3 regions of the Neisseria sp. CP9 genome follow, and region 2 is predicted to be linked to each of the others. Evidence: predicted binding sites of a transcription regulator. Region 2 holds the regulator's gene; each other region holds the start of a gene.

Region 1 (3,280 bases), 930 kb from region 2:
TTTGCACTTTTTTCAGCAGCGTGTGTGTTTCATCGGGCGACATACCGACCAGCGAGAGGAAAAATGTCCGTTCGGGCTGCGATTCTTGAAGGCTCAGCAAATAATCCAGATAGTAATCAATGCCTTGATTCGGCAAACCCATAGAATTGATGCTGCCCAGCGGTACATCGCGGTAACGCGGCTCTGGATTGCCCGCCCGCGCTTCCAGCGTCGCCGTTTTGGTGACGAAGCTGCCCGCGGCGGATTGTCTGACTTCTTCCAGTTCTTCCACTGTCATACACGCCACACCAGCGGCGTTCATCAGACAGTTGTCAAAAGAAAAACCGGCAATTTTCGTTCTCAATGACGGCATACCCTGCTCCTTTCCCTTGAAAAATCAATTTGTTTGCGAAGCGTAACACGAATAGGCAAGGCATTTTTTAACGAACATCAAATGACAGGGGATGTAGGAAAATGTTGTTTTAGGTGATGAAGGGGAGGCGCAAAAAGGTCGTCTGAAAGCATGGCTTCAACAAAGTGAAAACCTAAGATGCTTTTCAGACGACCTTTTGTTTGCCTGTTCAAAATACGGTTAAAATCCCCAACCCTACCCTTTTGATTTTTCTTGTCTCCGGATTTCAATATGTTTCAAAACGTCATGGCGATTGCTTTTGGCGCGGCTTTGGGTGCATTGTCCCGCTGGTTACTCGTTCTCGCCTTTGCCGCACTCTCCGTCCCGTTTTCGGTCGGCACGCTTGCTGCCAACTGGATTGGCGCGTTCTTAATCGGCATCTGCGCAGAATGGCTGGATAATCCTCAATGGAAGCTTTTGCTGATTACCGGTTTTCTCGGCAGTCTGACGACTTTTTCCAGCTTTTCATTGGAAATGGTCACTCTGATGCAGGCGCAACGCTGGGCGACGGCGTTTTCAGCGGTCTGCCTGCATGTTTTCGGCTCGTTCCTGCTGACGGCGTTGGGCATTTACTTGGCGCAAAGCTGGAAATAGCCGCGAACATCGCCATCTCAATAAAATATTTTCACTCTATCCCAATATCCAAACACACGGTCTCTCCGCAATATGCTTTGCCTGCGTCAGTCATATGCGCGGGTTTGTAGGCGGCGAAGGCATAAGTCAGATCGGCGCGGAAGGTGTCTTGATCTGCTTCGCCTGTGTCGCAGTTCAGCCCGGTCGGGATGTCCAGCGCGATTTTGAAACCGTCGGCTTGATTCAGCAGGCGGCAGACGGCGGCGGCTGTTTCGGGCAATGCGCCGCTGAAGCCAGTTCCGAAAATGCCTTCGATAACGAGACCGTAACCTGTTTTCAGACGACCTTCCAGTTCGTCGGATCGGATAAAGCTGACGCCGTCTAAATGATTCAAACGCTCGCGATTCAACTGCGCCAGCGGCGACAGTTTATCTCCCAAGACGAAGACGACATCTACCTGCCAATCCTGTTCCGACAACACGCGCGCGATGACCAAACCGTCGCCACCGTTATTGCCCTTGCCGCAAACGATCAGCGCGCGCCCTGCTTTGGGGAAACGGCGCAGCAAATCCGCGGAGGTGGCTTGTCCCGCGTTTTCCATCAGTTGCTCGAAAGTCGTGCCTTTATCGACTGCCATTTGCTCGTGTTCGCGCATTTCTGTGGCGGTGTAGATTTTCATCATTCGCTCCTTTTCTCTTTACGCCTATCAAACATCCAAATGCAAACCTTATCAATAGCCCTGCCCGACTTTCCCGTCAAATCATTCGCTTTTTTTGATTTGCCGCAAGAGGTCGTCTGAAAATCAGGAATTTGGTGGCTTTGGATTTGATTTTTATGTTAACAAGATTTATTATCAAAATAAAACAAAGTGATAAACAATCAAAACTACTTCTTTTGCGGGAACGGGCGTTGGAACATGCCTCGGCCTACCCTGTGTCAAATTCGTCTTTACTTGCCGTCTCTTTTTTCAATCGACAACGAAAGTAAAACACCCTATGTCTGCCATACCTTTGTCAAAACTCAGTAAAGGCGCAGTCGCGCACATCGACTCCATCGTCCCCAATTCGACTTTCGGCGAACTCGACCCGCTGGTTACGCGCCGTCTTGCCGACTTGGGTTTTTCAAGCGGAATGCCGTTGCAGGTGATTGCCGTCGGCGGATTCGGACGCGGTCCGTTTGCCGTACGTTTGGGCAACCAGTCGCAATTCTCGTTGCGGCAGGAAGAAGCGGGAAAAATTATGTGCCATGTGATTGACGGCTGACCGCTGTACAGACAGGCGGGCTTCATGTTCTGAAAATGCGGCAAAGGCGGATTGAACCTGACCGCCCTATCCTTTTCAGACGACCTGGGTCGTCTGAAAGCGCCGTTTCAAAGCCTTTTCCCCAATTCAACGCCAAACTCATCACACAATCAAACAAGGAGAATAAATAAATGGAACTAAGCTATTTTGCCTTGATTGGCGCGCCAAACTGCGGCAAAACCGTTTTGTTCAACGGTTTGACCGGCGCACATGCCAAGGTTGCCAATTATCCGGGCGTAACGGTCGATAAGCGCGAGGGCGCCTTACTTGACGACAAGGCCGTTCGCATTATCGACCTGCCGGGCACATACAGCCTGCGCACGACCAGCCCCGACGAAGCGGTGGCGAAAGATGTCGCCGTAGGCAAGCTGGGCATTCCGCCCGACGCCATCATTGCCGTTGCCGACGCGACCAACCTGCGTATGACCCTGCGCATGATTTTGGAACTGAAAACGCTGGGACTGCCTATGGTGGTGTCGCTGAACATGAGCGACGTTGCCCGCAGAAGGGGCTTGAATATTGATGCGGCCAAACTGAGCGAGTTGTTGGATGCACCTGTTTTGGAAACAGTTGCCGTGAGTGCGTCGGGCGTACAGGCCGTGCGCGAAGCCGTGGCGAAGCTGCCGCGCAAACGCTCTTTCCCCGCCAACCCCGCTTCTGCCGAACGCACGCTCGAGGCGCTGGAGAGCGACAAACTTTATCAAGAAGTCGAATCGATTTTGGCACAGGTGGTGCGCACGGAAATGACGCTGCCCGCATGGCACAAAAAACTCGACGACATCGTGCTGCACCCCGTCTGGGGCATAATTATGCTGCTGTTTATCCTGTTTATGGTGTTCCAAGCGGTTTACACTTGGGCGGCACCGATTATGGAAGCCATCGAAGGCGGCTTTGCCGCGCTGGGCGAATGGATAGGCACCAACATGGAGCCGGGCATCCTCAGCGACTTGCTCGTCAACGGCGTCATTGCCGGTTTGGGCAGCGTGTTGGTGTTCGTGCCGCAGATTACGATTTT
Region 2 (3,280 bases):
AATCGACGCTGACGGATTTGAATCCCGCTTCGCGTGCAGCATCGATGACTTCTTTTGTTTCATCGTAGCTTTGGATGCGGTTGACCGCTTCCTGCACTTTGGGATCAAAGTCCTGAATACCGACACTCATGCGGTTGAAACCGAGCTTGCCGAGCATAAGGACGGTTTCGCGGCTGACTTTGCGCGGGTCGATTTCGATGGAGTATTCACCGCCGGGGATAAGTTGGAAATGTTTGCGTATCATGCGGAATACGCGTTCGATTTGGTCGTCGCTCAAGAAAGTCGGCGTACCGCCGCCGAAGTGCAGTTGCGCGAGCTGATGCCGTCCGCCCAGATGCGGGGCGAGCAGCTCCATTTCTTTTTCAAGGTATTCGATGTAGGCATCGGCACGGCTTTTGTCTTTGGTGATGATTTTATTGCAGCCGCAGTAGTAACAGATGGTGTTGCAGAAGGGGATGTGGATATAAAGCGAAAGGGGCTTGTTCAAAGCCCCCATACCGCGCTGATTCAAGGCATTGATATATTCGGCTTCGCGAAATCCGTCATGAAAACGGTCGGCTGTCGGGTAGGAAGTGTAGCGCGGACCGCTGGAAGGAAGGCTAGCAATGAGTTCGCGGTCGAACTCAGGTTTGTCATTGTTTCTATTGTGATTATTTTGTATCGGTATTACTTTCATGGCGTGTGTGTGATTAGAGTAATGATGTTAGGCAATTTTCGGATAGTTTGGTAGAATGCCACAGTATGATAAACCTGTCTTGATATGTGTCAATAACTTACGTAATCATGACAGGATAAAAACCTTAATTTTAAGGGTGTTTTATGACCACACACAATGCTATGCATCAGATGAAAACCCTGTGTTCTTCCTGTTCGCTGCGTGAACTCTGCCTGCCTGTCGGGCTTTTGCCCAATGAGTTTGCCCAATTGGACGCGGTCATCCGACAGAGCCGCCGCTTGAAGAAGGGTGAATATCTGTTCCGCACCGGTGAGCCTTTCGCGTCGCTGTTTGCCATCCGTGCCGGTTTTTTCAAAACCACGGTTGCCAGTCAGGACGGTCGCGATCAGGTTACCGGTTTTTTTATGTCCGGCGAACTCATCGGCATGGACGGCATTTGTTCCCATGTCCACAGCTGCGACGCGGTGGCTTTGGAAGACAGCGAAGTGTGTGAGCTGCCCTTCACCCACATCGAAGAGCTGGGGCACAACATCCCCAGCCTGAGAAGCCATTTTTTCCGGTTGATGAGCCGCGAAATAGTGCGCGACCAAGGCGTGATGCTGCTTTTGGGCAATATGCGCGCCGAAGAACGCCTGGCGGCGTTTTTGCTTAACTTGTCCCAACGCCTTTATTCGCGCGGATTTGCCGCCAACGATTTCATCCTGAGAATGTCGCGCGAAGAAATCGGCAGCTATTTAGGGCTGAAGCTCGAAACCGTCAGCCGCACGCTGTCCAAGTTCCATCATGAAGGTTTGATTTCGGTCGAACACAAACACATTAAAATCCTCGACTCGCAAAACCTCAAAAAAATGGTGTCCGGCTGTTCGCACGCCATCTGATGGATACCGAGACCATTTTCAAACAGAACCCAAGGTCGTCTGAAAAATTTTCAGACGACCTTCTTCATAAAACCCAATTATGAAACACAAGAAAAAACTCATTGCCTTGACCACTGCCTGCGCCCTGCTCGCCTACTGGCTCTATCCCGACCAACATCCCGTTTACCCCGCAAGTGACCATTACGACCCGAAAACGCAAACCTTCTTCAACCCCGAACCGCAGCAGAAACCGACCGGCCTCGTCAGCGCATTTTGGAAGATCCTGACCGACCCGCAGGCAACGCGCCCGCCCAAACCTCTGCCTACCGTCAAACCCGATTGGCAAACCTTCCTCGCCGCACCCGAAGGGAAAAGCCGCTTCGTCTGGTTCGGGCATTCTACCCTATTGATGCGGATCGGCGGACAAACCGTCATTACCGATCCCGTTTTCGGCAATTCCGTCTCCCCCATCCCCATCACCATGAAACGCTTCCAGCCTGCGCCCGCAGAAATCGACGAACTGCCGCCCGTCGATGTCATCCTGATTTCCCACAGTCACTACGACCACCTCGAAAAAGACAGCGTGCAAGCACTCAATTCAAAAGGCAACAGCCATTTCATCGTCTCACTCGGCATGGGCGTATTGCTGAAAAAATGGGGCGTGCCGCAAGAGCGCATTACCGAACTCGATTGGTGGCAAAGTACCGAACGCAACGGCATCCGCTACACCGCACTACCTGCCCGTCACGATTCATCCCGAACCCTGACCGACCACAACCAAGCCCTGTGGTCCAGCTTCGTCATCGAACACGGCGGCGAAAAATTCTATTTTCACGGCGACTCGGCACAAGGCAGCCATTTCGACAAAATCGCCGAAAAATTCAACGGATTCGACATCGCGTTCATCGAAAACGGGCAATACAGCGAACATTGGCCCAACAACCACCTCTTCCCCGAACAAACGGCCCGCTACGCCGCGAAACTCGCGCCCAAGCGCTTCATGCCCATCCACTGGGGCGCCTACGCCATGGCATTGCACGCTTGGAACGAACCCCTGCTTCAAAGCATCCCGCTGGCACGCAACTTGGGTGTCAATCCGTTGACTCCGCTAATGGGACAAGTCTTTGATGCCAATACCGCCACGCAAGACTGGTTCGCAGAGCCTTTAGAATAAAGCTGCCAAGGGGTCGGCTGAAAACAAATACAGCAAGTTCCATCAAGTCATAAATATAGTGGATTAACTTTAAACCAGTACGGCGTTGCCTCGCCTTAGCTCAAAGAGAACGATTCTCTAAGGTGCTGAAGCACCAAGTGAATCGGTTCCGTACTATCTGTACTGTCTGCGGCTTCGTCGCCTTGTCCTGATTTAAAGTTAATCCACTATACCGACGAAGCGGAAGCTGTTTTCAGACGACCTCTTTTTGAATTTACCTGTTGCAGCATTTCCAACACTTCTCTCCTTCTCCCGTTTATCCGTTTTGCAATATTCTGATAATAAAAAACTAATTTCCCCTCAACCGAAAACCTTATTTTGCAACGCGCGGTTCGCGTATAAATCACTTGACCGATTACATCGTATTACGTAAAGTATGCGGCATTCTTTTGAATTGGTATTACCAATTTATTTGGTAATTACTCTCAGATTAAGGTTCGGTATCTCTCCCGCATCCGACATCATGATAAAAATTGATAAACAACGCCGATTTAAGGATTCACCATGGCACTATTCCTCAGTATTTTTCCCATC
Region 3 (3,280 bases), 1.4 Mb from region 2:
AACTGACTCTACAAACGAATAGGTCAAAGTACCGTCCGCATTCAGAGAACCCCACATCAGACCTTGCAATACCCCTGCAATCCACATGGAGGCGATATACAGAACCACGCCGATGGTCGCAATCCAGAAGTGTGCTTCCACCAATTTGGTGCTGTACATTTCATTTTTACCGAACAGGCGTGGAATCATGTAGTACACGGAACCAATGGTCACGAAGCCCACCCAGCCCAATGCGCCGGCATGAACGTGTGCAACGGTCCAGTCAGTGTAGTGGCTCAAAGCGTTGACGGTTTTAATGGACATCATCGGACCTTCGAAGGTGGACATACCGTAGAAGGAGAGGGAGACGATCAAGAACTTCAAAATAGGGTCGGTACGCAGTTTGTCCCATGCCCCGGACAAGGTCATGATACCGTTAATCATACCGCCCCAAGAAGGTGCGAACAGAATCAGGGACAACACCATACCCAAGGACTGAGTCCAGTCAGGCAGCGCGGTATAGTGCAAGTGGTGGGAACCTGCCCACATGTAAGTAAAAATCAAAGCCCAGAAGTGGACAACGGACAGGCGGTAAGAATAAACCGGACGACCTGCCTGTTTCGGCACAAAGTAATACATCATGCCCAAGAAACCTGCTGTCAGGAAGAAACCTACGGCATTGTGGCCATACCACCATTGAACCATCGCATCGATTGCACCGGCGTAAACAGGGTAAGATTTCATCAGACCGGCAGGGATGCTGATGTTATTGACGATGTGCAACAGTGCGACAGCCAAGATGAAGCCGCCGTAGAACCAGTTGGCAACGTAGATGTGTTTGATTTTACGTTTGGCAATCGTACCGAAGAATACGATGGCGTAAGCAATCCAAACCAAAGCGATCAGGATGTCGATAGGCCATTCCAATTCGGCATACTCTTTAGCTTGGGTATAACCCAAAGGCAGGCTGACGATTGCCGCAACGATAACTGCCTGCCAGCCCCAGAAGGTAAATGCCGGCAGCCAACCGCCGAACAGGCGTGCATTACAGGTACGTTGAACAACGTAGTATGATGTACCCATCAGACCGCAACCGCCGAACGCAAAAATCACCGCATTGGTGTGCAACGGACGCAGGCGACCGAAGTGGAACCAAGGGCCGACATCTGATAAATCAAGGGCTGGGGCGAACAATTGGGCGGCAACGATGACGCCGACCAACATGCCCACAATACCCCAAACTACGGTCATGATGGCGAACTGGCGCACCACTTTGTAGTTATAAGTTTGTGTGTCCATGAGAGTCTCCATGAATTATGGGAATAAAAATTTTTTATCTCACTTTGCCGTATGCGTTTTGAACAAACGCAATAAGGGCTAGGTTTAAATTTTTCTAAATTTAACATATAAGACAAGCCTAGCCAAGCAGAATTACATTTCACTCCATCTGGCGGCTTTATCGATTTTTTATATTTTTTACTTTATAATCATATTATTATTTAACAACCTTCCCGGCAGCGCCACTTTATTTTTTCAAGCCTCCCTTGTGAAGGGGAGTTTATCGATATAAATCAAACTGCATAATTCGACTTTTTTATTCATAAAATTTAACAAATGCATTAATAGTCATGATTAATTACAAAATCACCCCTAACCCGCTCGCCCACGAGTGGCATATCCGCCTAACCTTCCGACAAGAACATGATTTGGAAACAGAAATCAGCCTGCCGAACTGGGTTCCCGGCAGCTATCTGATACGCGATTTCTCGCGCCACATCACCACCATCCGCGCCTTTTGCAACGGCGAATATGCCCATCTGACCCAAGTCAAAAAAAACCGATGGCACACTGCCCCGCAGTCCGGCGAGTGGGAAATTTACTACACCGTTTACGCCTACGACCTGTCCGTCCGCGGCTCGTTTTTGACTGCCGAACGCGGGTTCTTTGACGGTGCATGCCTCTTTTTGCAGGTGAACGGACACGAAAACAGCACACACCAAATCGAATTCCCGACACTGCCAAAAACATGGCGGATTGCCACCACCCTACCCCAAACCAACGTCCATAGCTTTCAGACGACCTCCTACCACGACTTAATCGACCACCCTGTCGAACTGGGCAACATCGAATTTCTCGATTTTGAAGCCGGCGGCATCCCGCACCGCATCGCCTTAAGCGGCCACTATCCCGATTTCGACCGCAACCGTCTCGTGTCAGACATTCGCAAAATCTGCGAAACCGAATTGGCCATGTTCCCCTCCCCTGCCCCGTTCACGCATTACCTCTTTCTGCTCCACGTCGGCGACAACATCTACGGCGGACTTGAACACATCAGCAGCACCGCCCTGCTCGCCGACCGCCACAGTCTGCCGCCGCACGGCATGACCGATGCCAACGACGCCTACACCCAACTGCTCGGACTGTTCTCACACGAATACTTCCACGCTTGGAATGTCAAATCCATCAAACCCGCCGCCTTCGCCCCCTACGACCTTGACCGCGAAAACTACACCGAGCAGCTCTGGGCGTTTGAAGGCATCACCTCCTACTACGACGATCTCTTCCTCGCCCGAAGCCGCACCATCGCCCCCGAAGCCTACCTGCGCCTGCTCGCCCAAAGCATCACCCGCATTCAGCAAACCAAAGGTCGTCTGAAACAAAGCCTTGCCGAATCCAGCTTCACCGCTTGGAACAAATTCTACAAACAAGACGAAAACAGCCCCAACGCCATCGTCAGCTACTACCAAAAAGGCGCACTCGCCGCCCTCTGCCTCGACCTCGCCATCCGCAACAAAAGCAGCGGGCGACACACCCTCGACAGCGTCATGCAGCAACACTACCGCGATTGGCTGGACACCCGTCAAGGCATCCCCGAAAAACAATGGCAAGCCCGTTGCCAAGTGTTTACCGGTCTGGACCTCGAAGACTTTTTTCAGACGACCCTCTACACCACCGCCGACCTGCCCCTTGCCGAACTCCTCGCCACCATAGGTATCGGACTGCAATGGCAGGCACAGCCGCGCAGCCACGGCGGCGCATTCCTGTCCGAACCGCCAACCGAAACGCCCGCCCCCGTATCCGACTTCGGCGCAAGGTTCAAACAAAACAGCGACCACGCCACCCTGACCCACGTCTTCAACGGCGGCAGCGCGGAAAACGCCGCCCTCTGCCCGCAGGACAAAATCATCGCCATCGACGGCTACGCCTGCACCGACCTTGCAGCACAGTGGGCGCAACTCCCCATCGGCGCCACCGCCCGCCTCCACTACTTCCGCACCGGCATCCTGTACGTCGCCGACAT

The links. The regulator FNR, encoded in region 2, switches genes on or off when oxygen is low (the NO sensors DNR and NnrR bind a similar motif). The targets are predictions, from matches to a motif close to TTGATNNNNATCAA.
Region 1: a site for FNR is predicted at 1,738-1,751, ahead of ACMYUL_RS13840 (FeoA family protein). Genes of this name have one in related genera too.
Region 3: a site for FNR is predicted at 1,541-1,554, ahead of ccoN (cytochrome-c oxidase, cbb3-type subunit I). Genes of this name have one in related genera too.

Annotation. Positions count from the first base shown of each region.
Region 1 covers NZ_CP180502.1:2,842,620-2,845,899, forward strand. The annotation lists gene ACMYUL_RS13825 (dihydroorotate oxidase) at 1-352, opposite strand, end outside; gene crcB (fluoride efflux transporter CrcB) at 623-985, shown strand; gene ACMYUL_RS13835 (NAD(P)H-hydrate epimerase) at 1,017-1,643, opposite strand; gene ACMYUL_RS13840 (FeoA family protein) at 1,960-2,226, shown strand; gene feoB (ferrous iron transporter B) at 2,397-3,280, shown strand, end outside.
Region 2 covers NZ_CP180502.1:1,917,325-1,920,604, reverse strand. The annotation lists gene hemN (oxygen-independent coproporphyrinogen III oxidase) at 1-676, opposite strand, end outside; gene fnr (fumarate/nitrate reduction transcriptional regulator Fnr) at 820-1,554, shown strand; gene ACMYUL_RS09165 (MBL fold metallo-hydrolase) at 1,634-2,707, shown strand; gene ACMYUL_RS09160 (L-lactate permease) at 3,251-3,280, shown strand, end outside.
Region 3 covers NZ_CP180502.1:543,537-546,816, forward strand. The annotation lists gene ccoN (cytochrome-c oxidase, cbb3-type subunit I) at 1-1,278, opposite strand, end outside; gene ACMYUL_RS02520 (M61 family metallopeptidase) at 1,608-3,280, shown strand, end outside.